4 regions of the Pantoea sp. CFCC18177 genome follow, and region 4 is predicted to be linked to each of the others. Evidence: predicted binding sites of a transcription regulator. Region 4 holds the regulator's gene; each other region holds the start of a gene.
What was found. The regulator Fur, encoded in region 4, represses iron uptake genes when iron is present. The targets are predictions, from matches to a motif close to ATAATAATGAGAACNACTATCAA.

Region 1: a site for Fur is predicted at 4,753-4,775, ahead of ACPUC8_RS05720 (TonB-dependent siderophore receptor). Genes of this name have one in related genera too.
Region 2: a site for Fur is predicted at 5,043-5,065, ahead of ACPUC8_RS13650 (TonB-dependent hemoglobin/transferrin/lactoferrin family receptor). Genes of this name have one in related genera too.
Region 3: a site for Fur is predicted at 2,642-2,664, ahead of fes (enterochelin esterase). Genes of this name have one in related genera too.

What each region holds. Positions count from the first base shown of each region.
Region 1 is NZ_JBNBPL010000004.1:30,674-38,102, forward strand. Features, by position in the region: gene ACPUC8_RS05695 (molybdopterin-dependent oxidoreductase) at 1-361, opposite strand, end outside; gene ACPUC8_RS05700 (amino acid ABC transporter ATP-binding protein) at 397-1,158, opposite strand; gene ACPUC8_RS05705 (amino acid ABC transporter permease) at 1,151-2,074, opposite strand; gene ACPUC8_RS05710 (ABC transporter substrate-binding protein) at 2,071-2,967, opposite strand; gene ACPUC8_RS05715 (glycoside hydrolase family 5 protein) at 3,294-4,487, opposite strand; gene ACPUC8_RS05720 (TonB-dependent siderophore receptor) at 4,832-6,997, shown strand; gene iolE (myo-inosose-2 dehydratase) at 7,266-7,429, shown strand, end outside.
Region 2 is NZ_JBNBPL010000011.1:145,761-153,189, reverse strand. Features, by position in the region: gene ACPUC8_RS13685 (siderophore-interacting protein) at 1-2, shown strand, start outside; gene ACPUC8_RS13680 (PadR family transcriptional regulator) at 93-632, shown strand; gene ACPUC8_RS13675 (UbiD family decarboxylase) at 840-2,321, shown strand; gene ACPUC8_RS13670 (UbiX family flavin prenyltransferase) at 2,333-2,911, shown strand; partial or broken gene ACPUC8_RS13665 (DUF554 domain-containing protein) at 2,922-3,644, shown strand; gene ACPUC8_RS13660 (LysR family transcriptional regulator) at 3,715-4,593, shown strand; gene ACPUC8_RS13655 (Rdx family protein) at 4,673-4,963, opposite strand; gene ACPUC8_RS13650 (TonB-dependent hemoglobin/transferrin/lactoferrin family receptor) at 5,194-7,429, shown strand, end outside.
Region 3 is NZ_JBNBPL010000007.1:103,520-110,948, reverse strand. Features, by position in the region: gene pmrB (two-component system sensor histidine kinase PmrB) at 1-184, shown strand, start outside; gene ACPUC8_RS09435 (TonB-dependent siderophore receptor) at 181-2,454, opposite strand; gene fes (enterochelin esterase) at 2,716-3,927, shown strand; gene ACPUC8_RS09425 (enterobactin synthase subunit F) at 3,961-7,429, shown strand, end outside.
Region 4 is NZ_JBNBPL010000010.1:55,805-63,233, forward strand. Features, by position in the region: gene pgm (phosphoglucomutase (alpha-D-glucose-1,6-bisphosphate-dependent)) at 1-1,007, opposite strand, end outside; gene seqA (replication initiation negative regulator SeqA) at 1,033-1,572, opposite strand; gene ybfF (esterase) at 1,821-2,585, shown strand; gene ybfE (LexA regulated protein) at 2,754-3,029, shown strand; gene fldA (flavodoxin FldA) at 3,167-3,697, shown strand; gene fur (ferric iron uptake transcriptional regulator) at 4,055-4,504, shown strand; gene ACPUC8_RS12535 (hypothetical protein) at 4,566-4,961, opposite strand; gene glnS (glutamine--tRNA ligase) at 5,322-6,989, opposite strand; gene nagE (N-acetylglucosamine-specific PTS transporter subunit IIBC) at 7,141-7,429, opposite strand, start outside.

The DNA of each region.
Region 1 (7,429 bases), on a different contig from region 4:
CATGGTGAAAACGCCCAGCGCTGGACCAGCCATATGAGCCACCAAAGATCCCTTCAGGACCATAGCTGTCTCCCACACGTTTCAACTCGCGCGCCACCAACTCGTAAGCCTGCTCCCAACTCACCGCCACATATTCATCATTGCCACGGCGTTGGTCCGGGCCGGGGCCGTTTTCCAGCCAACCACGACGAACCATTGGTCGGGAAACACGAGCCGGGTGGTTAAGCGCGGTGCGGAAGTTTTGTAGCAGTGGGCTCGGGTCCGGATCGCCTTTGAAGGGTTCGATGGTGAGCTGATCGCCCGATTGCTGGGCATGGAAAGCACCCCAGTGGGCGCTGTGCATTACCGGTTTTTGCGTCATCACTGTTCCTGGCTGTCAAAAATGAAAAACGGTGCTTAAAGCACCGTTGCAATAAAGTTTCTTACACGCCCGTTTTCCGGGTCGTCGAGGACTTGCTGAGTCGGCCCAGCTGCGACTATTTTGCCGTCTTCCATAAACACAATGTTGTCGGCGACCTCGCGGGCGAAGCCGATTTCGTGCGTCACAATCACCATGGTGATGCCAGAGTGCGCCAGCTGTTTGATCACTTGTAGCACTTCACCCACTAGTTCCGGGTCAAGTGCTGAAGTGGGCTCATCAAACAGCATCACGCCGGGGTCCATCGCCAGCGCGCGGGCAATGGCGACACGCTGTTGCTGACCACCTGACAGGTTTTGCGGCCACTCCTCTTCACGCCCCGCCAGTCCCACCTGCTTCAGCAACGAGATGGCTTTGCTGGTGGCTTGTTGGCGGTTCTGCTTTTTCACTCGCATCGGCGCATCAACGATGTTCTGCAACACCGTACGATGCGGGAACAGATTGAATTGCTGAAACACCATGCCGATCTCAGCGCGCTGGCGGGCAATCTCGCTGCTGCTTAATTCGTGCAGCGCCTGGCCTTTCTGCTTATAGCCAATGATTTCGCCGCCGATACGAATGGTGCCGCCATCCAGTTTTTCCAGATGGTTGATGCAGCGCAGCAGCGTGGATTTACCCGAACCCGAAGGCCCGAGGATCACGGTTACAGAACCGGCAGGAATATCGAGGTTCACTTCATCAAGAATGGTGACACCCGAGAAGCGTTTAGTGACTTTACGTAAGGCGATCGCTTCAGCCATTGCTCACGCTCCTTTCAACTTTCTGCGCAGTCAGTCCCGGCAATGACTTAAAGAAGCTGCGCTTTTCACGACGCGTCACACCACGACCAAAATAGCGTTCCACATAGAACTGACCAATGGACAGCACTGATGTCATCAACAGATACCACAGCGTCGCCACCAGCAGCAGCGGGATAACTTCATAAGTACGCTGGTAAATGATCTGCGCCGAGAACAGCACATCCTGCAGTGAAATCACCGAGACCACGGCAGTGGTTTTCAACTGACCAATAATTTCATTACCGGCTGGCGGCATGATGGCACGCATCGCCTGTGGCAATACCGTGTGGCGGAAAATCTGCGCCGGACGGTAGCCCAACGCGCGCGCCGCTTCCAACTGACCGTTGCCCACACTTTGGATACCGGCACGCACAATTTCAGCCGCGTAAGCGGACTGATGCATAACCAGTGCGATAACCGCTGCACTAAATGGACTCACCAGCGCGTTGGATTGGGTGCTCCAGATCTCCCCTAATCCCGGAATCGACAGGGCGATGGTGGGATAGAGCGCGGCGATGTTGTACCACAGGAACAGCTGCACCAGCATCGGCACACCCCGGAAGAACCAGGTGTAAAACCAGCTCACGCCTACCAGAACCGGGTTGGAGGAGAGGCGCATCAGCGCCAGCACCGTACCAAACGCAAAGCCCAGCACCACCGAAATAGCGGTGAGCTGCAGCGTCATCAACACGCCTTGCAGAATGGATTCGCCGGTAAAGTTTTCCGCAATCACGCCCCATTCGAAGCGTGGGTTGTTAATCATTGAATGCGCCATTGCCACGACGCACAACAGCACCACCAGCGCACTCAGCCAGCGTCCGTAGTAGCGTTTGCCGACGATCTTCAGATCGTCGGTGTGGTCACGTACATCACTCATTGAAAGATTTCCTGATTACGTTTAGCGACTTTCACCGCACCAAAACCGATGCCCCAGTTGTCGAGGATCTTCTGGTAGCTGCCATCTTTGATCAGTGAGTTAAGTGCGGCCTGAACCGCAGGCTCAAGTGGAGAGTCTTTCGGGAAAGCGACGGAAACCGGATAATCGCTTACGGCCACTTCGCCGCTCAGTTCCAGTGGTTTGATCACTTTTGCCTGCCACAGCAAGCCTTCATAAGGACCCAGGAACATCGGTACACGGCCACTGACTACCGCCTGAACACCGGCTGGACGATCCGGGAACAACGCGACTTTGATCGGCTGTTTACCTACCGCCACACAGGCTTTGCTGGCTTCATCCAGGCGGATAGCCTGCATGGTACCTGAACCAGCGCCTACTTCTTTGCCACACACATCATCAAAGGATGTAAACGGTGTCACTTTGTCGGCTTTACGCGAAATAAATGCCAGTTTGCTGGCATCGTAATAACCCACAAAATCGATGATTTTGGCACGTGCAGTGGTGGCATTGATGTTGGATAACGCGACATCGTAGCGGCCGGTTTTCAGGCCAGGAATGATGTTGTCGAAACCGCCGGTATCACGCCACTGGACCTGAATCCCTAAGCGTTCACCCACGGCGTTCATGATATCGATTTCACGACCCGCCAGCGTTTTGTTGTCTTCTTTATAGAAGGTCGTTGGCGGTGTATTAGGGTTGGTTCCTGCTACGATATAACCGCGCTTTAGCACATCCTCAGGCACCAGGCTTTTCAGCGCAGGATCGGCCTGAACATGGATTGAGCTGTCAGTCGGGACGGATTGATCGGCGGCAAACGCGGTGTGTGCACTCAATGCGAGTGCCAGCAAGGTGATACCTTTAGCGAGTTTCACTGGAACCTTTCTCCTGATGTATTCAATGTTTCCCGGCAGGGAAAAGGCGTTGAGGTAGCGATGTATTTTTCTCCCCTCTCGCCTCACGGCGGAACGGAATTTTCATCCTCTTAACGTCCCGCAGCCATTCTCAGTAAGATAGGCAGCGATCACAAATGCGAAAAACGGATATCTATTGCCATATTTCGGGAATAGCGCCTGGCAGCTTCTCGGATGGGGATAAAGGCACCAGTCCCGGCGCGGGGTGAGCAGAAATATTCAGATTTTGCCAAGAGGATCAATAGCCTGCTTTTGCTGTGGCTATTGATCATTTAATTCTTAGCAAGTCACTTTTGTTCTAAGCGTTTGCGGATAGGTTCAAACTCTTTGGTGGCATGACGTGGCACCGTATCCGGCAAATTGTTCTCAGCGGCTTGCCAGTATTGCCAGGGCACTTTCTTATTCCCCAGTTCGTAATCCATGCCGTCCCAACTGTCTTCCCGGAAGCTGTAAAACGCCCAGTGTGCCTGATGTTTATCCAGCACGCTGAGTACATCCTCCAGATACGTTGTGCAACCGGGCAATGTGCGAACACAACCCAACTCCGCCAGCACCAACTGATGATTCGCCACGCCGTGCGCTTTCGCCCAGTTAAATGGCTGAGTTAAATATTCCGCGACCCGCTTTGCATCCCAATATTGCAATGAACCGGCATAGGGCACTTTACCCGGATAGGGCCAGGGTGTGTGCCGTTTGGCATTTGGCGCGCTGGTCGCCGCATAGGGTTCATACATATGCACACTGTAGAGAACACGCTTATCTGTTAATGGTTGGGGCCAATAGCTAAAGGCATCGGCTGCCGCGTACCAGCCACTATCGACCATAACGGGGGTTTGCTGATCGACTTCACGGATGGCCGCGATAACACGTCGATAGAAATCGGGCAAATCGCGCGCGCTACCCTGATGCTGTTGATACCAGCTTTGCATGGTTGACGCTGAGGCATGTTCAGCCAGTCCACCCATTTTTTCCGGAGCGGGTTCATTAATGATGTTGTAGGCAGCTATCGCCGGATGATCTTTTAATACTGTCGCGAGATCGCGCCAGTAGTCCGCACTCTGCTGCCAAAACTGCTTATCCTGCCAAAGGCGGTCATCAAACTGCCCTCCATTATTCTGCGCCCAGCGCATGCCGGGCAGCGATAGCGGTGTGATCACCACCTTCAGCCCTGCTGCCTGCGCTTCATCGAGTACCCTTTTAAGCGTTGCGACGTCTTCTGCTACTAATCCCTGATAGCTGTCTGCGCTACCGAGCAGGAAATCGCGTTGCTGGGTCGGCCATTTGTCCCAGGATAATCGCACCCAGGAAGCACCGTAGTGATGCAGTGCTTTGAAGTAGTCATTGTTCGGGGGCAGTCGATTAAAGCTGTTACCGCCATGTTGTGGTTGCAGCCAAAAATCCATCTTTTCTGCAGCATTTGCGTGGGAAATGCCCAGGATAATGAGGATGGTGAATGTAAAGCTTTGTATGATCTGGCGCACACTTTCTCCTTAATTATCGGTCGTCCAGCGCATCAATTTACGGTGCGATACTGAAACTAAACTAAAAACCCGATAATTTCCGTGCGTTACCACCATTCTTCATCACTCTGAAATGTAAAGAATTTCATGACACTTTTATGAATAACGCTTTTCCCTTATTCAGAGATATCTTCCACTTTTATTCTCTTTACGAATCTTCACGCTTCACAAGCAAAATGGACCAATCATGGAGAAATAAAGGAGAGCGCCTGACGCTAGATATACAATGATAAGCATTCTCATTATCATGCGCATTTGCTTACAAACGTTAATGCTTCAGGGAGAAGATTTAAGTGAATGTAACTGTGTATTGCAGAAAGCGTCCGATTGCACTGTTTTTGGCGGGTTTACTCACCTCACCTGCTTTTGCCGCAGAACCCACGGAAAAACTGGCTGACGATGAATCGATGATCGTCACGGCTGAGCAGGAGCTGAAACAGCAGCCTGGCGTCTCCACCATTACCGCTGAAGATATTAAGAAGAACCCTCCGGTTAATGACCTTTCTGACATCATCCGCAAAATGCCTGGCGTCAACCTGACGGGTAACGGTGCCAGCGGCAGTCGTGGTAACAACCGTCAGATCGATATTCGTGGTATGGGCCCAGAAAATACCCTGGTGATGATTGATGGCGTGCCAGTGAGCTCACGCAACTCGGTACGTTACAGCTGGCGTGGCGAACGCGATTCCCGTGGCGATACCAACTGGGTGCCCGCGGAGATGGTAGAACGCATTGAGGTGATTCGTGGCCCAGCTGCCGCGCGTTACGGTTCAGGTGCCGCAGGTGGTGTGGTGAATATCATCACTAAACGTCCAACCAATGACTGGCACGGCTCGCTGTCACTGTTCACCAATCAGCCAGAAAACAGCAAAGAGGGTGACACCCGCCGCGCGAACTTCGACTTAAGTGGTCCGTTGGCCGGTGAAGCATTGACCATGCGCCTGTACGGCAACCTTAACCGTACTGACGCGGATGCCTTTGACATCAACACGGCTGAAAACGGTTCTTATGCTGCTGGTCGTGAGGGCGTGCGTAACAAAGACATTAACGGTGTGCTGTCATGGAAAATCACGCCAACGCAGATCGTCGATTTCTCCTACGGTTACAGCCGTCAGGGCAATATTTATGCGGGTGATACGCAAAACAGCAACAGCAATGCCAGCACCGACGGATTGGTCGAAGCGCTTTACGGCCAGGAAACCAACCGCTTGTACCGCCAGAGCTATGGCGTTGTGCACAATGGAATCTGGGATTGGGGCACGTCTAAACTCAATTTCAATTACGAGAAAACCAACAATACGCGTCTGAAAGAAGGGACTGCGGGCCGTACTGAAGGGATGATCAATACCGATGAGTACGCCACCAGCCGTTTGGAGAGCTATCGTGCCGGCGGTGAGATTAACTTCCCACTCCAACTGCTGGTCGATCAAACCGTGACCCTCGGCGCAGAATGGAACCGCGATGAGTTAAACGATCCGGCTTCGATGTTAACGCAAACTGCGACAGGCGTGACGCTGCCGGGTAGTTCTGGCGATCCTTCGCAACGCAGTAGTAAAAACGATGCCACTATCAGTTCGCTGTTCTTTGAAGACAATATAGCCGCAACAGACAGTACTGAAGTCATTCCGGGCCTGCGTTTCGATTATCACGATCAGTTCGGTGCTAACTGGAGCCCGAGCCTTAACATTTCTCAAGGGTTAGGGGATAACTTCACGCTGAAAGCCGGTATTGCACGCGTGTTTAAAGCGCCAAACTTGTATCAATCAACCCCGGGATATCTGCTCTCCACTCGCGGTAACGGCTGTCCGATTGGGCTGACGCAATGTTATTTGCTGGGTAATGGCGATCTTGACCCTGAAACCAGCGTCAACAAAGAGATTGGCCTGGAGTTCAGTCATGAGGGGTATGTAGCCGGTATTACCTACTTCCGTAACGATTATAAAAACAAAATCGTTGCCGGTACCGATCCTGTCTATTCCGCTGCGGGCTACAACGTACTGCGTTGGGAAAACGGTGGTAAAGCCATTGTGGAAGGGCTGGAAGGAAACCTGACTATTCCATTAATCACCGACACCCTGGAATGGCGAACTAATGCGACCTATATGTTCCGTTCAGAGAGCAAAGATACGGGCAATCCGCTTTCCATCATTCCTGAGTTCACCATCAACTCACAACTGGAGTGGCAGGCAACGGATGCTCTCAGTGCTAACGTAAACTGGACCCAATATGGACGTCAGAAACCGCGCCAGTTTGCAGAAACGAATACTGACGTGACCAATATGACCACCAAAGAGATTAAGCCGTACTCAGTGGTTGGCCTCAACCTAAATTACGACATCACCAAAAACTTGCGTGCTAATGCCGGTATCAACAACCTGTTTGATAAACGCATCTATCGCGAAGCGACCGGCGCAGTGACCTATAACGAACCCGGTCGCGCTTATTACGCGGGTGTAACCATGTCGTTCTAGCAAAAAGGGCGGCTTGAAGGTTAAAAGCCGCTCAATTAAGCAAAAAATCAATATTAATGCGCACCAAACCTCATCCATTCCCGTAGGCTCGCCATTTATGGCGACTGAAAGGCAGAAGACCTGAAAGTCGCCCTACAACCAATAAAGACAAATTATTTGTTGACGTTAAGACGTCAATATTTGATGGTTTTACGTCAAATAACCTCTCGCTGCATACCCTCTCATCCGCTAATTTCTTCGCTACCTCTTCCTACAAAAATTAAAGCCAATGATCAAAAAAACGTTTTACCGCAGCGGGCAACCTGCCCCGAAACTCGGTGTCAGCCCACTTTCCTGGGTGAATGAAGTCCTGCACCACCTCGGCGCGGACACCACTGCCGAGCAGTGCTTAAGCGAGGCAAGGCAAGCAGGCTTTCAGGGCGTTGAACTGAG
Region 2 (7,429 bases), on a different contig from region 4:
AACTGACTTCACCGCGCCCGCTGCCGCCTGTGTTGAATTTTGCCAGGCGGCAGACTACTATCAACCTCCCTTAATTGACCTCAGGGAAGGCAATGAAACATCAGCGGGATTTTCCATGGCAGTCCGAAAATGCACAGCGTGCAATCTGTGCAGGTGCGCGTAAAAAGCGACGAGAAAGGATGCTGGACGCCAGTGATATCCGTTTATTGATGTTGCACTTCCTGGCGAACGGATCGGCACATGGCTATGAGCTGATCAAGTCGGTTGAAGAGCTGTCGAAAGGGGAGTACTCGCCAAGCCCAGGCATTATCTATCCCAACTTAACGCTTCTGGAAGAGATGGATGCGATCCGCGTCGTGGATGCCCATGCGTCTCGTAAAGCCTATGCGCTTAACGAAGGTGGTCTGGCATTATTAGCCGAGAATGGCGACAATGTTGCGACTATTATTGAGCGCCTGACTTCGTTAGCCATTCTGGTGAATAATCGCAGTATTCCGGAAATGGAACAGGCCATTCATAATATCCGACATACCTTGAATCATCGTCTGGCGCAGGAAGATATTTCGCCTGAAGCGCTTGAGGTGGTGATTAATGCGTTGAACGAAGCCACCGAAAAAATCGCCAATAGTTAACAGCATAACAGCGCGATTTATCGCGCTTTTTTTATTCTCTCTTATGTTAATTTTTCTGTTTTAAATTAATAAAAATAAAACAACTCAACATGAATTATTACAGCCATACCAAAAAGGTTTAGCTGATAAATATAAACGGTAGTTCCCCCCATTTTTATTTAGCGCTACTTTTTCTCCATTGCAGTTAACGCGTTTATGGAGAGAAATATGTCTGAAACCAAAACCCCAGCCGTACACGATCTGCGCTCGGCGATTGCCTTACTGACCGGCATCAAAGGTGAGTTTGTCAGCACTGATACTGAAGTCGATCCCCACGCTGAGCTTTCGGGTGTTTATCGCTATGTCGGGGCGGGTGGCACTTGCGAACGTCCTACGCGCAAAGGCCCGGCGATGATGTTCAATAAGGTGAAAGGCTTCCCGGATGTGCGGGTGGTAACCGGATTGATGTCAACGCGTGAGCGTGTCGGCCATCTGCTTAACTGCCCGCCAGAAAAACTCGGCTTCCTGCTGAAAGATTCGGTTCATCATGCCATCGCGCCAGTGGTGACCAGCACCAAACCGGCTTGTCAGGAAGTGGTGCACTACGCCGAAGATCCTGGCTTTGATCTGCGTACTTTGTTACCTGCACCGACCAACACCGAAGAGGATGCTGGTCCGTATTTCACCATGGGCATGTGCTACGCCTCCGATCCTGACACCCATGAATCCGATATCACCATTCATCGCCTGTGCATTCAAAGCCGTGACGAACTCTCAATGTGGTTAACGCCTGGCCGCCACATTGATGCTTTCCGTGAAAAAGCCGAGCAGGCCGGTAAGCCATTGCCAATCTCCATCAGTATCGGTGTCGATCCCGCAATTGAGATCGCCGCCTGCTTTGAACCGCCCACCACGCCTCTTGGCTTCAACGAACTCAGTATTGCCGGTGCGCTGCGCGGTTATCCGGTTCAACTGGCCCCTTGCGTTAGCATCAACGAAAAAGCCATTGCTCATGCGGAGATCGTGATTGAAGGTGAGCTGCTGCCAAACGTGCGTGTACGGGAGGATCAGAACACCAATACCGGCAAAGCGATGCCGGAATTTCCGGGCTATACCGGCGAAGCCAAAGCCGAGTTACCAGTGATCAAAGTGAAAGCCGTGACCCACCGTAAACACCCGATCCTGCAAACCACGCTGGGCCCCAGTGGTGAACACGTCAGCATGGCGGGTATTCCAACTGAAGCCAGCATTCTCGATATGCTGGATCGTGCAATGCCTGGCAGGGTGTTGAACGTCAATGCGCACACTTCCGGCGGTGGCAAGCTGTTGGCGGTGATCCAGTTCAAAAAGTCATCGGCGGTGGATGAAGGGCGTCAGCGTCAGGCAGCCCTGATCGCTTTTGCCGCTTTCTCTGAACTCAAGCATGTGATCCTGGTGGATGACGATGTGGATGTGTTCGACACCGACGACATTCTGTGGGCAATGCAAACTCGCTATCAAGGCGATGTCGATACCCTCACCATTCCCGGTGTGCGCTGCCATCCGCTCGATCCTTCCCAGGTGCCGGAATACAGTGCCAGCATCAGCCAGCAGGGCGTGACCTGCAAAACCATCTTTGACTGCACCGTGCCGTGGCATATGAAAGCGCATTTCGAACGTTCGAAGTTCAAAGAAGTCGATGTGAAACGTTTTCTACCCGATTTTGAGTAAGTGAGGTGGCAGTGAGCAGAAGGCGGATTATCGTCGGCATCAGCGGCGCGTCAGGGTTTCAGTACGGCATGAAGGCGTTGCATCTGCTGCGCGACCAAGATGTCGAGGTGCATCTGGTGGTGACCAAGGGGGCAGAAGTGACACGCTCAATGGAAACCCACTGGCAACGGCAGGATGTGGTGGATTTAGCCGATGAGGTTCACAGCATCAGCAACCTGGGGGCTTCTATCTCCAGCGGATCTTTCAAGACTCTCGGGATGTTGATTGCGCCCTGCTCAATGAACTCGTTGGCCTCGATTGCTCATGGGCTGACCAGTAATCTACTGACGCGTGCAGCTGATGTGATTCTCAAAGAACGGCGTCGGTTGGTACTGATGGTGCGTGAAACGCCGCTCAATCTGGCACACATCCGCAATATGCAAGCGGTGACCGAGATGGGCGGCATTATCTACCCTCCGGTTCCCGCCTTCTATCAGCAGCCGCAGTCGGTGGATGAGATGGTGCATCACAGTGTGGCGCGCGCCCTTGATCTGTTCGATCTCGACGTGGGCAATCTCAAACGCTGGGGTGAAAATAACAACGATAAGTAAGGAGAAAATTATGGTAGTGGGACCCTTTGTCAACGGCAGTGCCGTGCTGATTGGCGGGCTGGTGGGCGCTTTTCTCGGCACCAAAGTGCCTGAAAGGCTGCGCGTCGCGTTGCCAATGACCTTCGGCCTGTCGTCGATGGGCCTCGGAATTGTGCTGATCGGTAAGATCCACAGTATGCCTGCGGTGATCCTGGCGCTGATCCTCGGAGCCGCCATCGGTGAACTGGTTTATCTGGAGGAGAAGATTGGCCGTTTGGGAAATCTGGCGAAAGGGCTGGTGAGTCGCTTTTAAAGCCAGCCTGCCGAAGGCGGCCTGAGCGGTGAAGCGTTCACCGAGAAGTATGTGGCGATCATGGTGCTGTTCTGTGCCAGTGGTACCGGCATTATTGGTGCCATGACCGAAGGCATGACGCACGATGCCAACATCCTGCTGGTGAAATCGATCATGGATATCTTCACGGCGGCGATTTTTGCCACGCTGCTGGGGTATGCGGTGGCGGTTATTGCTGTGCCACAGTTGCTGGTACAACTGGTGCTGGCTTCCGCCGCGGTGCTGATTATGCCACACACCACGGCACCGATGATGAGCGACTTCACGGCGGCTGGCGGGTTTGTGATGCTGGCAGCGGGTTTTCGTATCGCGGGGATTAAATCCTTCCCGGTGGCCAACATGTTACCGGCGTTGGTGCTGGTGATGCCGGTGAGTCATTTGTGGAGCAGCTATATCCACTAAGCTTGCGTTCAGCGCGGTTGGATCGATTTTGGCCATGTTAAAATAAGCGCGAATAAGGCGTGGAGGCACCATGGATCTGAAACGATTGCACTATTTTTGCACGATAGCGGAACAGGGCTCGATCAGTAAAGCCGCGAAGCTATTGAATATCGCACAACCGCCGTTGGGAAAACGTTTGCAGGAGCTGGAAGAGGAGATCGGTTCTCCCTTATTCACCCGCACATCGCGCGCCATGGTGCTGACTGAGGCGGGCAGTTTTCTCTATCGTCGTGCCTGCGATATTCTCAGCCAGGTCAACAGTTTGCAGCGACAGACAGTGACCATCGCCACACGTAAACAGCGCCGCGTTACCATCGGTATCTCCTACCTTTATCTGCGCTACTTCACGCCGATCCTGATGGATTATTACCAAAACCGCCCCGACTGGGACATCAACGTCGTGGTGTCTGATTCCAGTCATCTGGAAGCAATGCTGATCGATCACAGTGTGGATATCGCTCTGATGCAGATACCTCAAGACCGTCAACCCTGGTTTGTACGCGAGTTGCAACCCATCGATACCATTACCGTGGTTTCAGCACATTACAGCGCTATGCTGGCGGGAAAAACCCTCAATTTCGCCGATCTCAGCGGTATCCCACTGATTCTCTTGCACCGCATTGGCGGTGAAGGCACTTATGAGATGCTGCGTAATAAGCTGTTCAGCAGCCTCAGTCAGGTCAATATCAGCATCAAGGTGTCGGAACCTCGGCTAGTGCTGGAGATGATGGAGCAGGGTTTTGAAGGAGCGGCGTTTATGCCACGCTCAGAGTTTGTGCCCAGCCAGCAAGGTAAATACATGGTATGCCCGCTGGCGGAATCATTCGCTATCTATCATCCTGCGATTGTGACGCTGAGTACTGCGCAGGATCGTCTGTTATGGCCGCAGAAACATGAGGCCGAGGGTTAATTAGCTGCGGTCGCCATTAATGGCGACACCTACAAATGTGTGCTGCGGAATGTAGTGTGCGCATTTATGCGCACCTCGATTAGCCAGGCTTCTTCTTATCCACATGTCCCAGCTCGCGGTCGGGCCAGCAGAAATCGCGCACGCGCTGCTTCAGCGCCGCCGCATCCGGGAATCCGCCTTCCTGCTTACGCTCCCAAATCACCTGACCATCGATACTGATTTCAAACACACCACCAGTACCCGGTTTTAACGTCACTGCGCTTAAGTCTTCAGCAAAAGTATGTAACAACTCCTGCGCCATCCACGCCGATCGCAGCAGCCAGTTGCACTGAGTGCAGTAGTAAATGGTCACAGCCGGTTTTTGCGACATAACATGCCTCTTCTTAATTATTGATTATAAACAAGTTAACAAATTGTGCGGTCTAAGATACATCTTAGTGTAAAGTTTATTGATAATGATTACCAATTGCATTACATTCCTGACGAAATTATTTATTACATAAAATAAGTCCACACATTTTACGGTTTTTTAACGCATATCGCGTTTTTTTGGCGGCAATCCAGTGAGCGAATACTAACAATTAACCAGGTATTTCGCGCATGTCTTCACTCTTTCAGGGAATGACCCAGCAACGTCTGTTTAAAGTTGCCATTTTGTCTTCCGCTATACACGCCGCTTGCAGCTATGCCGCCAGCGACAACACGACACTTGCCCTATCTTCTGATAAAACCACGGCTGCTGAACCCGTTATGACGGTAACTGCGCCGAAACTGGAAAAACAGGCCGGAAGCAAAAGCACCATTACCGCCGCTGATATGCAGCGCGATGGTGGCAACGATTTCGGTACTATCATGCGTTACGAACCGGGCGTCACCGCAACCGGTGCGAGCGGCGGATCTTCAGCGGGTAAAAGCGGCTTCGACCGCGCGGGTTACACTGGCTATAACATCCGTGGTCTGGAGAGCAACCGTGTCGATATCAACGTCGATGGGGTTTCGCTGCCGGATGCCACAGGACGTAGCTATGTCAGCCGCGCCGGTTTAGATACCTTTGGCATTGGCCGTGACTACATCGATCCTTACATGTTTGGTCGCGTGGATATCGATAAAGGCGCCACCTCCGTTGACCAGGCGAATACCGCTATCGGCGGCGCAGTGTCATTCCGTAACAAGACACCAGATGACTACCTGCGCCCAGGCAAAGAAACCTACTTTGGTTATCAGAGTGATTTCGACTCTTCCAACCGTAGCTGGCATAACGGCATCACAGCGGCAGCGGGCGATCAGGAGCTGCGCGGCATCTTTGTTTACAGCCGCCGCGATGGTCAGGAAACGCAGAATAACGATGCCAGCCGTGGCGCTTATCCCGCCAACTGGCACTCTGACGCACTGCTGGGCAGCGTGGTGTGGGAGCCAAATGACGCGCACAAAATTACCGGTACCGCAGACTTCTACCACAAAACCAATCACACCCATTACGACAGCTGGGATACCTCCGGCAATACCGTTTATGGCACCGCGCAGCAGCAGAGCGATACCCGTCGCTTTGGCTTGAGCCTGGCGGACGAATACACACCGTATAACGATTTCATCGACAGCCTGAATACGCGTATCTATTGGCAGCACACCGAAGCGCATGACAACACTTACATGCCTTCCAGCGCGTCAGCCTATGAAACGGTTTATTCGGACTACAATACCGACAGCTATGGCTTCGAAACGCGTCTGGCGAAAACCCTGGGCCGCCATGAAATCAGTGCGGGCCTGAATGGTCGTCTGGAAGATACCGAACGTCCATTCCGTCAATCGCCAACGCCAAGTACTTTCAGTGTGATCATGCAGCCAGAAGCGGACAGCCGCAGCTACACGCTGGGCGGTTTCGTGCAGGATAAGATCAACTTTGATCTGGATAGCCACAATCTGTCGGTGATCCCTGGCGTGCGCGTTGCGTACCAGAATACCAAACCGCAGAACCTCAGCAGCCTGACCACCGGCAGTACCGTACTGACCGAATCAGAAGTGGAAACGCTGTACGGCTCGGGCAACAGTGATACTCAGGTATTGCCGTCACTGGCATTCCAGTACGAGCTGACGCCAAACCTGATGACCTACCTGCAATACAAGCGTGGCGCGCAGTTCCCGAACGCCAGCCAGCTGTATGGTTCATGGAACCTTGGTTCCAGCTACGCGGGCAGCCAGCAGTACGCGCTGATCGGTAATCCGGATCTGAAAACTGAAACCAGTAACAACTTCGAATGGGGCCTGAAAGGGCAGCCGACTGAAGGCGTGGTAATGAACACGGCGGTTTACTATAACGCCTATAAAAACTTCATTGCATACAACCGTTACATGCGTTCGAGCAACCCGGAGAAATTCACCAACGTTCCGAGCAACATCTACACCACTTATCAGGCAGAGAACCGCGATAAAGCCTATATCTATGGTGCAGAGCTGAGTGGAAAAGTGAACTTCGGTACCTGGTTCGAGGAAGTGCAGGGCCTGAGCGCGCGCTTCGCCTTTAGCTATAACGAAGGTAAATCGAAGTCCAGCTACCTCGGCGACCGCTATGTCGATCTGGAAAGCGTACCACCAATGAAAGCGGTACTGGGTCTGGGTTGGGATGCACCACAGAATGAATACGGTGCAGCAGTTACCGCGACCTTCGTGAAAGGTAAAAAAGCCACCGCGACCAATCGCCAGAGCTATACCAACACCGGAACTGCACTGACGGATTCCACCACCGATTACGAACGTGTGCCAGGCTACGGCATGGTTGATCTGACGGCGTACTGGCAGGTGATGAAGAACGTCAAGCTGAGCGGTGGCGTGTACAACC
Region 3 (7,429 bases), on a different contig from region 4:
CGATGCGGCGGAAGAGTTGACGCAGGCATTTCGTCGTCGCGACCAGCGCTATGGCGGCAGCGGCCTGGGCCTGAATATCGTGTTGCGTATCGTGCAGATGCACCGTGGCAGACTGGAGTTGGTGAATCGTCAAGACAGCAGCGGGCTGATTGCCCGCTGCTATTTACCGCATCAACTGCTTTAGAAGTGGGTATTCAGGCCGACGTAATAGGTACGGCCTGATTCGTTGTAGGTATTGGCACCCGCACCGTACAGGTAAGCGCCTGTGGTGGCGTTACCGGTGGTTTGCGCATTACCTTCGCGGAAGTGACGCTTATCAAACAGGTTGTCGATACCCAAGGTTACGCTGGCGTACTTGTTGATATCGTAAGTGCCGCTCAAGCCGATGATCGAGTAAGGCGCGACTTTATCGGTTGCACTGCCCGTCACCGGTTGACCTTTGTAGTCATACTGCTTCGGCGTCTGCGTACCGTACCAGGTCAGGGTGGTTTGCAGCGACAGATCCTGCGTGGCTTGCCAGCTCAGCGTCGAGTTCAGGGTGTATTCCGGGATCACCGACAGACGATCGCCGGTTTCCTTGTTTTTACTCTGTAGCATGTAGGTGAAGTTGTTATTCCACATCACGCTATCAGAGAACGGCACGTTAACGGTACCTTCCAGCCCTTCGACCACCGCTTTCGGCACGTTTTCCCATTTGTAGATATCCGTGGTGCCGTTCGAGGCTTTACCCACTGGCGCGTAACCCGCTTCAATCTTGTTGCGGTAATCGTTACGGAACCAGGTCAGACCGGCTTGATAACCTTCGTGTTTCCACTCCAGCCCAATTTCTTTGTTGAAACTGTTTTCGGCTTTCAGGTCTGGGTTACCCTGCAAATAACAGGCACCGGTACTGGCTGCACAACCCTGACCGTTGCTGTATAGCAGGTAGTTCGGGTTGGTCTGGTACAAGCTTGGCGCTTTGTACGCCAGGCCAGCACCCATCTTCAGCGTGAAGTCATCACCTAAACCTTGCGACAGGTTCAGAGACGGGCTCCAGTTATTGCCGACGATCGAGTGATGATCGAAGCGCAGGCTTGGCGTCAGCATAGTGCTGTCGGTCAGCTCCATGTTGTCTTCTGCAAACAGCGAGAAGATTTCCGCCTGCGAATATGGGCTACGGCCGGTATTCGACACGCCCGGCACGGAGCCATAGCTCGCCGCCTGGGTAGTGGAAGAAGGATCTTTCATGCTTTGCTGGTTCCATTCGGTACCCAGCGTGGCAGTCTGATTAATCAACCACTCGAATGGAATGCTGACTTCACTGTGCAGCAAGATGTCGTCTAACTGAATGGTATTGAAACCATCGTTAGAGAAGATGCCCTCGGTGCCGCCCGCCAGACCTTCGTTAATGCGGGTGTTACGGGTTTTCTCGTAACGCGCATAGGTATTGGTGCTGACACCGTTATCCCACGCACCCGTCCATTTCAACGAGATATTCTGACGATACAGGCGGTTGGTTTCATCGCCGTACAGGCTCTTCACCAGCGCGCTGGTGTTGGTGTTTTGGGTATCGCCCGCGTACAGGTTGCCCTGACGGCTATAACCCGCTTGCAGCTCCAGGGTTTGCATCGGAGCAAACGTCCAGCTCAGCAAGGCGTTGATATCTTTGTTCACCGACCCTTCACGGCCCGATGGATAGCTACCCGCATACGAACCGGTACGATCGGCAGCGTGGCCTTCGTTGATGTCGTAGGCATCGGCCTGAGTTTTGGCTAAGCCACCGTACAGACGGAAGTTAACATCGTCACCCAGCGGCCCTTCAAGGCTGAAGTTAGTGCGCTTGGTTGACCCTTCCGATTTATGTTCCGGCGCATTGAGGTAGGTATTCCAGGAACCGTGCCACTGCTGGTCGTTATTTTTTTTGGTGATGATATTCACCACGCCACCCGCAGCGCCGTTACCGTAGCGCACCGCAGCCGGACCGCGAATCACGTCAATGTGGTCGATCATCTCCGGTGGCACCCAGTTGGTGTCACCGCGCGTATCACGCTCGCCACGCCAGCCTAAACGCACCGAGTTGCGGCTGGTGATCGGCATGCCATCCACCATAATCAGGGTGTTTTCCGGGCCCATGCCGCGAATATCAATCTGACGATTGTTACCGCGCTGGCCGCTGGTGGAGTTACCGGTGAGGTTCACGCCTGGCATGGTACGAATGATTTCTGAAACATCACGCGCCGGGGGATGCTTTTTAATTTCATCGGCGGTGATGGTCGACACGCCGGGTGCCTGCAGGTTTTGCTGCTGGGCCGTCACCATTAAGGTGCCGCCGTTCATGGATTCGGCGTCGGCGGTAGATTGGCTGCTGGTCGTCTTGCTGGAAGTGTCTGCTGCCCAGGCGCTGCCGGAGAGCAGTGAGGCGCTGAGCCCCAGTTCAATCAAAATAGCTAATGATAGTTTTGAGTAACGCGTCATTTTTTTCATTCCTGGATGGCCAGTAGCAACATCGTTGGATGCTTGGCTGGCGAGCCGGTGAGAATATCCCTGTCCTAATCGCGCCGAGTTCCAGTCCTGGCAGTGCTATCCGTGGCATAACCTTCCAGGAAGGAAAGAGCCAGGCGGAACGCGCGTGCTCTTTTTGAGCGGAAACACCCTATTGCAAATGCAAATAGTTATCAATAGTATTAATTATTAATCTTATGTAAATCTTCCCCTACACAGTAACTGGCAGCCCCTATGACCTGGCGAAATGATGTAACCGGTAGCGAAGCCTGGTGGCAGGAGCAACAATCTCAAGGTATTCCACGTATCGAGCCACAACCGGATGGCACCTGTCTGGTGACCTTCTTCTGGCGCGACCCGCAAGGCAGTGAAAAAGCATCGGGGACCCAGCGCGTGTGGATCAACATCACCGGCGTGACCGATCATCACCAAAAGCGACCACCGCAATCACTGGTACGCGTGACAGACACGGATGTGTGGTACTGGCAAACCACCCTTCCAGCAAACTGGCGCGGCAGCTACTGCCTGATGCCCGATGAGCATGCCACGGATTTCTCCGGCGAAGCCGACATGTACAACCTGCGCAACTGGTGGCGGGAAAAATTCCCCACGGCGAAGGCCGATCCGCTGAATAAACTGCGTGGCTGGGCGGGTGGACGCGGAATGGGCGTTTCTCCGCTGCACTTGCCGCAGGCACCCAATCAGCAAATCTGGCAATCGGTGGACGATGGCAGCGCGCCTGAGATATCTCTGCAGCAATATCAGTGGGATAGCGCACTGTTAGGCAACAGCCGTAAGGTCTGGATTTACACAACCGGCGCGTCAGAGCCCGCACAACGCCCGCTGGCGATCCTGCTGGATGGGCAATTCTGGGCCAACCAAATGCCGATTGCTGGCCCGCTGCAGCAGCTCACAGACAGCGGCAAATTGCCCGCCGCGGTCTATCTGTTTATCGACATCATTGACCGCGAACACCGCAGCCGGGAATTGCCCTGCAACCCGCAATTCTGGCAGGCCATGCAGCAGGAGTTACTGCCACAGGTCGCGGCATGGGCGCCGTATCGCCAGCAGGCAGACAGCACGCTGGTGGCCGGACAAAGCTTCGGTGGGCTGGCATCGGTTTTCGCCGCCCTGCATTTCCCGGAGACTTTCGGCAACGCGCTGAGCCTCTCCGGGTCGTTCTGGTGGCCGGAACGTGGCAATCCGCACGGCTGGCTGTTACAGGCATTAGATGGCGGCTTAGCGCCTCAATACCCGCTGCGTTTCTGGCTGGAAGCCGGCAAACGAGAAGGCCTGATTCTGCAAGCCAATCAACAATTAGAACAACAACTTACTGCTGCCGGTTACCAGGTGAATTACCAACCGGTTGAGGGTGGTCACGACGCGCTATGTTGGCGCGGTGGGCTGCTCGACGGTCTGCAAGCTCTGTGGCGCAATCCGACTTAAATTTCCTCACTTAGGACGCAAACCGGAGCAACGATGTCTGAATCTCTGATGAACAAAACCATGACTGACCAACACACTCTGCCGCTGGTGGCGGCACAGCCCGGCATCTGGATTGCCGATCAGCTGACCCAACACCACAACGCCTATGCCGTGGCGCACTTTGTTGAATTACAGGGTGCGATTAACAGCGCCTTGTTAGCACAAGCCATCGTGGCAGGCATGCAGGAAGCCGATACGCTCAACATGGCGTTTGGTGAAGTCGAGGGGGAAGCACTGCAATGGGCACAGCCGCAAACGTTCAGCGCACCGCAGATTGTGGATTTGCGCGATGAAGCCGATGCTGCCGCCAAAGCCCGCGCATTAATGCGTGAAGATATGAACGGTGATTTACGCGTGTTGAGCGGGGCTAAACTGTGGCATCACTGCCTTTATCGCATTGGCGATCAGCACTGGTTCTGGTATCAGCGCTACCATCATTTGGTGGTGGATGGTTTCAGCTTTACCGCCATCACGCGCCGCATTGCCAACCTCTACAGCGCCGCCGTTCAGCAACAGGATGCCGAACCCACCCCGTTTATTCCGTTTAGCGAAGTGGTGGAAGAGTATCAGCGCTATCAGGAATCCTCATCCTTCACGCGTGACCGCGATTTCTGGCGGGAAAAAGGGGCCGCACTGCCCTCACCCGCTTCCCTGTCGCCGTTACCACTGGCCGGGCAAAGCGCCACCACCGATATCCTGCGTCATAGCGTCACGCTCGATCGCGCCACGTTTCAGACCTTGATCAACCAGCATCCGCAATCCAGCGCCGCTGATTTAGCCTTTGCCCTGGTTGCGCTGTGGCTCGCGCGACTCAGTGGTCAGAACGACTTCGCCGCCGGCTTCATCTTTATGCGACGCATTGGTTCTGCCGCACTGTGCGCTACGGGCCCGGTGATCAATGTGCTGCCGATGGCGGTGCACTACGATCCCACTCAACCGATCTCTGCGCTGGCAGCGCAGCTGGCGGGTGAAGTGAAGAAAATGCGCCGCCACCAGCGCTATGATGCCGAACAGGTACAGCGTGACCTCGGCCGATTGGGCGATGGCGATCCGCTGTACGGCCCAGTGATCAACCTCAAGATGTTTGATTACCAACTCGATTTTGCCGGCGTTGAGGGGATAACGCATCAGTTGGCCTCTGGCCCGGTACGCGATCTGGAGATCGCTATCTATATCAGTGAACAGGGTGAACTGACGCTGGAGCTGCTGGCCAATGCGCAACGTTACAGCGAATCCACGCTGCACCGTCATACCAGCCGCTTTGACCTGCTGCTGAAGCAGCTTGCCGAGCAACCGCAGCGCCCGTTGGGTGAACTTGATCTGCTGACCGTCGAAGAACATGCGCAAATTGCTGGCATCAACCAGACGGCACATCCTGTCCCCGCAGAAACCCTGGCTTCGTTGCTGGCACAACAGGTTGAGCGCACGCCGGATGCACCGGCGTTGGCGGATGCCGTGCATCAACTTAGCTACCGCGAAATGCAGCAGCAACTGTTCGCGCTGGCAGACGATCTGCGTGCCGCCGGTGTACAGCGCGGCGATATCGTGGCGGTGGCACTGCCGCGTTCGGTGCAGCTTTCATTGGCGCTTCAGGCAATTGTTTCGCTGGGTGCGGCCTATCTGCCACTTGATACCGGCTATCCTGACGAACGTTTACAGCTGATGCTGGAAGACGCCGCACCGAAAACCTTGATCACCTCAGCGGAACTCAGCGCACGTTTCCAGGCCATCGCCACGGTTAACCAGCTGCATTTTGATGCGCTCTACGCCCACACGGATGCTCCGCAACCTGCCAGTGCGCCGACACCGCAGGATGGGGCTTACATCATCTACACCTCCGGTTCAACGGGCCGTCCAAAAGGCGTACTGGTGGGGCATGAGGCCATCGTCAATCGCCTGTTGTGGATGCAGGATTGCTACCCGCTGCAAGCCGACGACGTAGTGCTACAGAAAACGCCGAGTAGCTTTGATGTCTCCGTATGGGAGTTCTTCTGGCCGCTGCTGGTCGGCGCGCAGTTGGTGATGGCTCCGCCGGAGGCGCACCGCGATCCTGAAGCGCTGCAGCAACTGTTTGCCCGCTACAAAGTCACCACCACGCATTTCGTACCCTCGATGCTGACGGCCTTTGTCGCGGCCCTGGATACACCGGCCGCCATCGCCTGCTGCACCAGCTTGCGTAATGTTTTCTGCAGTGGTGAAGCCCTGCCGACCGATCTGTCACGCGAGTGGGAAAAGCTGACGCATGTACCGCTGCACAACCTGTATGGCCCAACCGAAGCAGCGGTGGATGTCAGCTGGTATCCGGCCTTTGGTGAGGCGCTGGCGGCAGTAGAAGGTGCCAGCGTGCCAATTGGTTTCCCGGTGTGGAATACCGGATTGCGTATTCTCGACGCACGCATGCAGCCAGTGCCACCGGGTGTCGCCGGTGATCTTTACCTCACTGGCGTGCAGTTAGCGCATGGCTATCTCGGCCGTCCAGACCTGACAGCCAGCCGCTTTATCGCCGATCCTTTTGCCACAGGTGAGCGTATGTACCTCACTGGCGATGTTGCTCGCTGGCTGGATAACGGCGCGGTGGAATACCTCGGCCGCAGCGATGATCAGCTGAAGATTCGCGGTCAGCGCATCGAACTTAATGAAATCGACTATGTGTTGAGTGCTCAGCCCGGCATTGAGCAGGCGGTGACGCATGCCGTGGTGTTGGGCGGCAGCGCGGCGCAAGGCGGTGATGCGCGTCAGTTGGTGGGGTATGTGATTGCGGCGCAGCCTGTTGATGGTGAAGCACTGCGTGAGGCGTTGGCGCAACGTCTGCCCGCCCATATGGTGCCGGTGGCGATTGTGCAGCTGGATGCCTTCCCGCTCAGCAGCAACGGAAAACTGGATCGCAAAGCGCTGCCGTTACCGCAAAATGCGGCAGAGAGCGTGGGACGCGAACCGCATGCCGGATTAGAAACCCAGTTGGCGCAAGCCTTCTGCCAGCTGCTGGCACGCGATAGCGTCAGCGCGCAGGATGATTTCTTTGCCCTGGGCGGACACTCATTGCTGGCCATGCGCCTGGCCGCACAGCTGCGCCGTGAACTGCAACAGCCGGTATCGGTGGGGCAGATTATGGTGGCCTCAACCGTAGAGAAACTGGCGCGTTTGCTCAGCGATGCGCATTCGCATCAGCAGGCGGGTTTTGAAGCCGTGCTGCCACTGCGTCAGAGCAACGGACCAACGCTGTTCTGTTTCCATCCGGCATCCGGCTTTGCCTGGCAGTTTAGTATTCTGCAACGCTATCTTGATCAGCGCTGGTCGCTGGTGGGGATTCAGTCACCGGATACCGAAAGCCCGTTGAACCAGAGCGCGCATCTCGACGACGTATGTGAAGCCCACCTGCGCACGCTTCGTGAGGTGCAACCGCACGGACCTTACTATTTCCTGGGCTATTCTCTGGGCGGAACCCTGGCACAAGGCATCGCTG
Region 4 (7,429 bases):
CGATGCTGGAACAGGTAGTTGATCGCGACAGCCAGATAGTGGTTAGGATTCATCAGGCCAGCAGGCGTGACGATACCGTGGCGGTCATAATCCGGGTCGTTGCCAAATGCCAAATCAAACTTATCTTTGTATGCCAGCAGACCAGCCATCGCACACTCTGACGAACAGTCCATGCGCACCACGCCATCTTTATCCAGATGCATAAAGCGGAAGGTCTGATCGACAGCATCGTTAACAATGGTCAAATCCAGCTTGTAATGCTCAGCAATGCGCTGCCAGTAGGCAATGCCCGAACCACCGAGTGGATCAACGCCAATTTTCAGGCCTGCTTTCTGGATAGCCGGGAAATCGATAACCTGAGCCAGCCCTTCAACGTAAGGTTGAATCAGATCCTGCTCCACGATATGACCACTCGCCCATGCCTGATCCAGCGGCAGACGCTTCACATCTTTCAACTCGCCTTTGATCAGTTGGTTAGCCCGATCTTCCACCACTTTGGTGACATTGGTATCAGCCGGTCCACCGTTTGGTGGGTTGTACTTGATGCCACCGTCTTCTGGCGGGTTATGTGAAGGCGTGATCACGATACCATCGGCCTGCGCGCCACCACGCTTGTTGTGCTCAAGAATGGCATTGGAGATCGCAGGCGTTGGCGTGTAGCCATTCTCTTGCTGCACAATGACGTCCACGCCGTTGGCCGCCAGCACTTCCAGCACCGACAAAATTGCCGGTTCAGACAGTGCGTGGGTATCTTTACCCACGTAGCAAGGACCGGTGATGCCATTCTTTTTGCGCTCTTCAGCGATCGCTTGCGCAATCGCCAGAATGTGCACTTCGTTGAAGCTGTGACGTCCCGCGCTGCCGCGGTGGCCGGAGGTGCCAAATTTCACCGCATGGTCCGGGTTCGCCGCATCTGGCTTCAGGACGTAATACTGCGAGGTTAATTGTGCAACGTTAATCAAATCGCTCTGCTGGGCGGGTTGCCCGGCACGGGGGTGATTGGCCATTGGCGCTTCTCCCTGACGCTTCGGTTTAAATGGTGCCGCGAACTTTCTCTGTCAGTTCCTGAGGGAACTGCATAGCCAGCATGATGTGTTCAACCATGCTGCATTTGCGACCTGTATTGGTATTGGTGATCACCCAGTACGGCGTGCCGGGAACATGCTTCGGCTTAGTATGGGTGCCATTTTGCAACAGCGTGTGCTCATCACCCGCAAAGTAAACGCGCGTGCGGCCCTGCAGCGAGGCAGTAGCATCAGCAAAAGCTGCCGGATCAAGACGATAGAGCGTTGACAGTACCAGCATAAAGCGATTAACCGCCTTATTCTGCTCAGCATACTCATCGGAAAGCAGCAGTTCACGCACGGCACGCACGCGATCCTGAGGACGCGCGTCGTTACGCGCAGGCTGCGCTTCCTTGACTGTCGCACTGGCGGCAGGTGCGGCGGGCGCACTCTGGCCTGCAGTGAACTTCAGCATGCGGCGCAAAATATCGGAGGCGCTTTCACCAATGTGCTGCGTGTGGCTGGCAATATAACGGTAGAGTTCTTCGTCAACTTCAATCGTTTTCATCTTATTCCGTACAATTCTGGCAAATGACAGAACCACGCATTGTTGCAACGGCCTTAGCAAAATCCAGTCGTGCAAAATGTGAGCGGGCTCTAACATAAGGATTATAAAGTTAAATCCGTAGCAGCCGATAGCGCTGGCATCGTTTCAGGGCAAAAGTCGGAATATGCCCTAATGCCTGGCCGGCTGGCTCCTGGACAGGTGAATCCATGATAACCTATGCCAAGGTCACAACCGTAAGAACTTTAGCCATGATTTTGAACGCCCGTCTGCAAACTGAACAATCTTCGCCTGATGCCACACCGATTCTGTTAATTCATGGCCTTTTTGGCAGCCTCGATAACCTGGGTGTACTGGCACGCGGAGTGCGCGATGCACGCCCAACGCTGCAAGTTGATGTGCGTAACCATGGGTTATCCGAACGCAGCGAGATCATGAATTATGCCGCGATGGCGCAAGACATCGTTGACACACTGGATGCTCACCAGATTGAACGTGCCAGCGTGATTGGCCATTCGATGGGCGGAAAGATCGCCATGGCATTGAGTGCCGTGGCACCGGAACGCATCGAGAAGATGGTGTTGATCGATATCGCCCCGGTTGATTACCAAACGCGCCGTCACGATGAAATCTTTGCCGCGATTCGTGCCGTGACCGCCGCAGGCGTGACGCGTCGGAGTGAAGCCGCAGAAGTGATGCGCCAGTACATCAACGAAGAGGGAGTCATTCAGTTCATCCTGAAATCGTTTGCCGAGGGGGAATGGCGCTTTAATGTCCCTGTCCTGTGGGATAACTACACCACGATTTCTGGTTGGGAAGCCATCCCTGCCTGGCCCCACCCGGCACTGTTTATTCGTGGTGGTGATTCGCCTTATCTGGACAATCAGCATCGCGATGCGCTGCTGCGTCAGTTCCCGCAGGCCCATGCACATGTGATCAGCGGTGCCGGTCACTGGGTGCACGCGGAAAAACCTGATGCGGTTTTGCGCGCGGTTCGTCGCTTTTTTAACCTGTAAAAGCAAAAGCTTGCTGTTAGCGGTTTAGGGTTGGCGTCACGGATGGCGCTGGAGTATGATGTCGCGCTAAAAATTTGCCGCGGATGATTTTTTCGCCGCGGTCGGGCCGATAATGTATAAATCGCGCAGCGCCTTTCCGCCGTTCGCGCCCACTCAGTTTCACAAATCATGGCAAAAGAACAGACAGACCGTACCACGCTCGATCTTTTTGCAGACGAGCGGCGTCCCGGTCGACCAAAAACCAGTCTGCTGACGCGTGACGAACAGTTACGTATCAACAAACGTAACCAGCTCAAGCGCGATAAAGTGCGTGGGCTGCGTCGTGTTGAGCTAAAGATGTCCAGCGAAGCTGTTGACGCACTTAACACCTTGGCCGATCAACAAAACATCAGTCGCAGCGAATTGATTGAACAAATGCTGCTGGCGCAACTCAAACTGTCTTAGCGTGTGCAGACCGCACACAGGAACACAAAGTTAAGGCTTTACACGTTCCGCGCTTTTCACTGGTCTGCTATCATTCGCTTAAATGTGCAGTCAACTGACTTACTTTCACAATCAGGATTTAAGAGGTTATCTAACCCATGGCAATCGTAGGCATTTTCTTCGGCAGCGATACCGGCAACACTGAAAACATTGCAAAAATGATCCAGAAACAACTGGGTAAAGATGTCGCCGAAGTGCATGACATTGCCAAGAGCACCAAAGAAGATCTCGCAGCGTTCGATATCCTGCTGCTGGGCATTCCGACCTGGTATTACGGCGAAGCACAGTGTGACTGGGATGATTTCTTCCCAACCCTGGAAGAGATTGATTTCAATGGCAAACTGGTTGCGCTGTTTGGTTGTGGTGACCAGGAAGATTATGCTGAGTACTTCTGCGACGCAATGGGCACCATTCGTGACATTATTGAACCAAACGGTGCCGTTATTGTTGGGCACTGGCCAACGGAAGGTTATCACTTCGAAGCTTCGAAGGGCCTGGCAGACGACAAACACTTCCTGGGTCTGGCGATTGACGAAGACCGTCAGCCTGAACTGACCAACGAACGTGTTGATGCATGGGTTAAGCAGATTTTCGATGAGCTGCAACTAAAAGAGATCATCGAAGCCTGATCCCCTTCCCTACCCGATGTGAGCGGTGTCTCACATCGGAACAAAGGAATCTCCTATGAAAATAATAGCGACGGTTTTTTAACTTTTCCCCGCAAATCTGTAGAATACCCGCAATGGTCATCCGCTTATTCCTCGCTCTTTAGAATGAGGCTGAGTGAAATGGAAACCCAAACCACTACGTTTCTCAATGGCATAAGCGATGTTTATCCTTACAGCTTTTGTTGATTTTACGCGACGCCTTGGTTTTCATTTCACTGCTTGGGTTCTATAATGAGACGCAAATGAGAATATGCGTGACCTAAACATTCAAGGCCTTTGAGCCGTAAGTGACTCGCAAAGTAACAGGACAATATCCGCATGACTGACAACAACTCCGCATTGAAGAAGGCTGGCCTGAAAGTCACTCTCCCAAGATTGAAAATTTTGGAAGTGCTTCAGGGACCAGGACCAGAGTCCCACCATGTCAGTGCGGAAGATTTGTACAAGCGCCTGATTGATATGGGCGAAGAGATTGGTCTGGCAACGGTATATCGCGTTCTTAACCAGTTTGATGACGCAGGTATCGTCACCCGTCATAACTTCGAAGGCGGTAAATCCGTATTCGAACTTACCCAGCAACATCACCACGATCATTTGATCTGCCTGGATTGTGGCAAAGTGATTGAATTTAGCGACGAATCAATTGAAACGCGTCAGCGTGAAATTGCGACTCGCCATGGCATTAAACTCAGCAACCACAGCCTGTACCTTTATGGTCACTGTGCGCTGGGAGACTGCCGCGAAGACGACACGCTCCACGACAAGTAATGACGTGTGCTATGCAATATAAAAAAACCGGTGCTCGTCACCGGTTTTTTTATGCCTGCAATCAGGCAACAAAGGTTTCGTGGAGATAGCGCCAGCGTGGAATGGTGGTGCTGCAGTCCAACACCGCCAGCGAAATGCGGGTCTGGTTAGTCCCGTTCATCATCTGTAATTCACGATACTGAATGGTAATCTCATTGCTTTGCTGAGAAATGATGGCATGTTCGCTGGTGGCGATTCGCATCCCCTCACGCTGACCGTGCAACTGACGAAACAGTGTTTCAGTCGCGTTCAGGTCCAGTTCTTTGCCATGTGGTGTGACCATTTTGAATTCTGGATGAAAGTGCGACAGAAGCAGTTCCATGCTGTCATCGCTGCCCTCTGCTTGATTGAAAATACGTTCAATCAGCTGATGCAAAACCACCACACTGTGTTTAGCTTCCAACGCGAGACTTGTCATTTTTTTTCCTTTGATAACCCGCAGAGCCCTGTCTGAGAGCGGATAGCCTACCTGAAAAAAAGTTTTTGACACTCGCTAATGGGTTAATTTTACTAAAGTCAGAATTGTCGCAATAACAGCCAACAAGCAGATTTCACGGCCCGCAGCATAAATGGTTGCAGGAGGTGAATTACAGGCAATAAAAAAGGGCGATTGCTCGCCCTTAGATGATCATATTGTGCTATACCCGTCATACTTCAAGCCGCAGGTGCGTTGGCTGCCTTCATTCACCCCAGTCACATACTGGTGTATGCTCCCGGGGATTCGTTCAGTTGCCGCCTTCCTGCAACGCGAATTATTTTGGGTATATCGCAAACATGATTACTCGCCGATTTTGGCAAAGGTATCACGTAGCCCGACAGTGCGGTTGAACACCAGTTTACCCGGCTGCGAATAGACGCTATCCGCACAGAAATAGCCTTCACGTTCAAACTGATACGGCGCAGTTACCGAAGCAGTACGCAAACCAGACTCGACAAAGCCCTGTTTGATTTCCAGTGAATTCGGGTTAATGGTGGTCAGGAAGTCCTCTGCCGCTGCCGGATTTGGCACGCTGAACAGACGATCATAAAGACGGAACTCAGCAGGCAGCGCGTGAATCGCTGACACCCAATGAATCACCCCTTTCACCTTGCGACCATCTGCAGGATCTTTGCTCAGCGTGTCGACATCACAGGTTGCATAGATGCAGGTGATGTTACCCTCTTCATCTTTTGCCACACGCTCAGCGCGGATCACATAAGCATTACGCAGACGCACTTCTTTACCCAGCACCAGACGCTTGTACTGCTTGTTGGCTTCTTCGCGGAAGTCAGCACGATCGATCCACACTTCGCGGCTGAACGACACTTCGCGGGTTCCCATCTCCGGCTTATTCGGATGATTAGGCATAGTCAGCGTTTCTTCATGGCCTGCTGGCAGATTCTCGATCACCACTTTCAGTGGATCAAGAACCGCCATGGCACGTGGTGCGTTCTCATTGAGATCGTCACGAATGCAAGATTCCAGCGAGGCCATCTCAACGATGTTGTCCTGCTTGGTGACACCGATACGACGACAGAATTCGCGAATGGACGCAGCGCTGTAGCCACGGCGGCGCAGACCTGAAACGGTCAGCATGCGTGGGTCATCCCAGCCTTCAACCACTTTCTCGGTAACCAGTTGCGTCAGCTTACGCTTCGACATCACCGCATATTCCAGATTCAGGCGCGAGAATTCGTACTGACGCGGATGCTGAGGAATGGTGATGTTGTCCAGTACCCAGTCGTACAAACGACGGTTGTCCTGGAACTCCAGGGTGCAGAGCGAGTGCGTAATGCCTTCGATGGCATCAGAGATGCAGTGAGTAAAGTCGTACATCGGGTAGATGCACCACTTATCACCGGTCTGGTGGTGGTCGGCAAACTTAATGCGATACAACACCGGATCGCGCATCACGATAAAGCTGGACGCCATGTCGATTTTTGCGCGCAGGCAAGCTTTACCCTCTTCGAAGCCGCCATCACGCATTTTCTGGAACAGCGCTAAGTTCTCTTCCACGCTGCGATCGCGATACGGGCTGTTTTTACCCGGTGCGGTCAGCGTGCCGCGGTATTCACGGATCTCATCCGCTGACAGTTCGTCAACGTAAGCCAGACCTTTATTGATCAGCTCAACCGCGTAGTTAAACAATTGGTCAAAGTAGTCTGAGGAGTAACGAATGTCTCCGCTCCAGTCAAAGCCCAGCCATTGCACATCACGCTTGATGGATTCAACGAACTCCAGGTCCTCTTTAACCGGGTTAGTGTCGTCAAAACGCAGGTTGCACTGTCCTTGATAATCTTGCGCGATACCAAAGTTCAGGCAGATAGATTTCGCATGGCCAATATGCAGGTAACCATTGGGCTCAGGCGGGAAACGGGTATGCACACTGCTGTGCTTACCGCTCGCCAAATCTTCGTCGATAATCTGACGAATAAAGTTCGTTGGGCGGGCTTCAGCCTCACTCATCTCAAAATCCTCAAAACAATAGCGGGTGATTTGTACCACGAAGTAACGGAGTATGATCCACAAAGCGCAGGAGGGAAACAACCGTTTGTTGGTCGTTTTAAAACAAAAAAGGCAGGAATTGCTTCCTGCCTTCTGGCTAAATCACAAGGACTTAGTTTTTCACTTCATACAATGGCGTTACGCCCGCGACAACAGAACCGCTTGCCAGCAGATTCAGACCGGCGAAATCATCGCTGTTGCTCACGACTACCGGACTGATCATTGAGCGTGCATTGGCGTTGAGGAAGTCCAGATCCATTTCCAGAATCGGCTGACCCGCCGTCACCGTTGCGCCCTCCTCCACCAAACGTGTGAAGCCTTTGCCTTCCAGCGCGACGGTATCCAGACCCATGTGCACCACGATTTCGACACCATTCGCTGCTTCCAGACAGAAGGCGTGG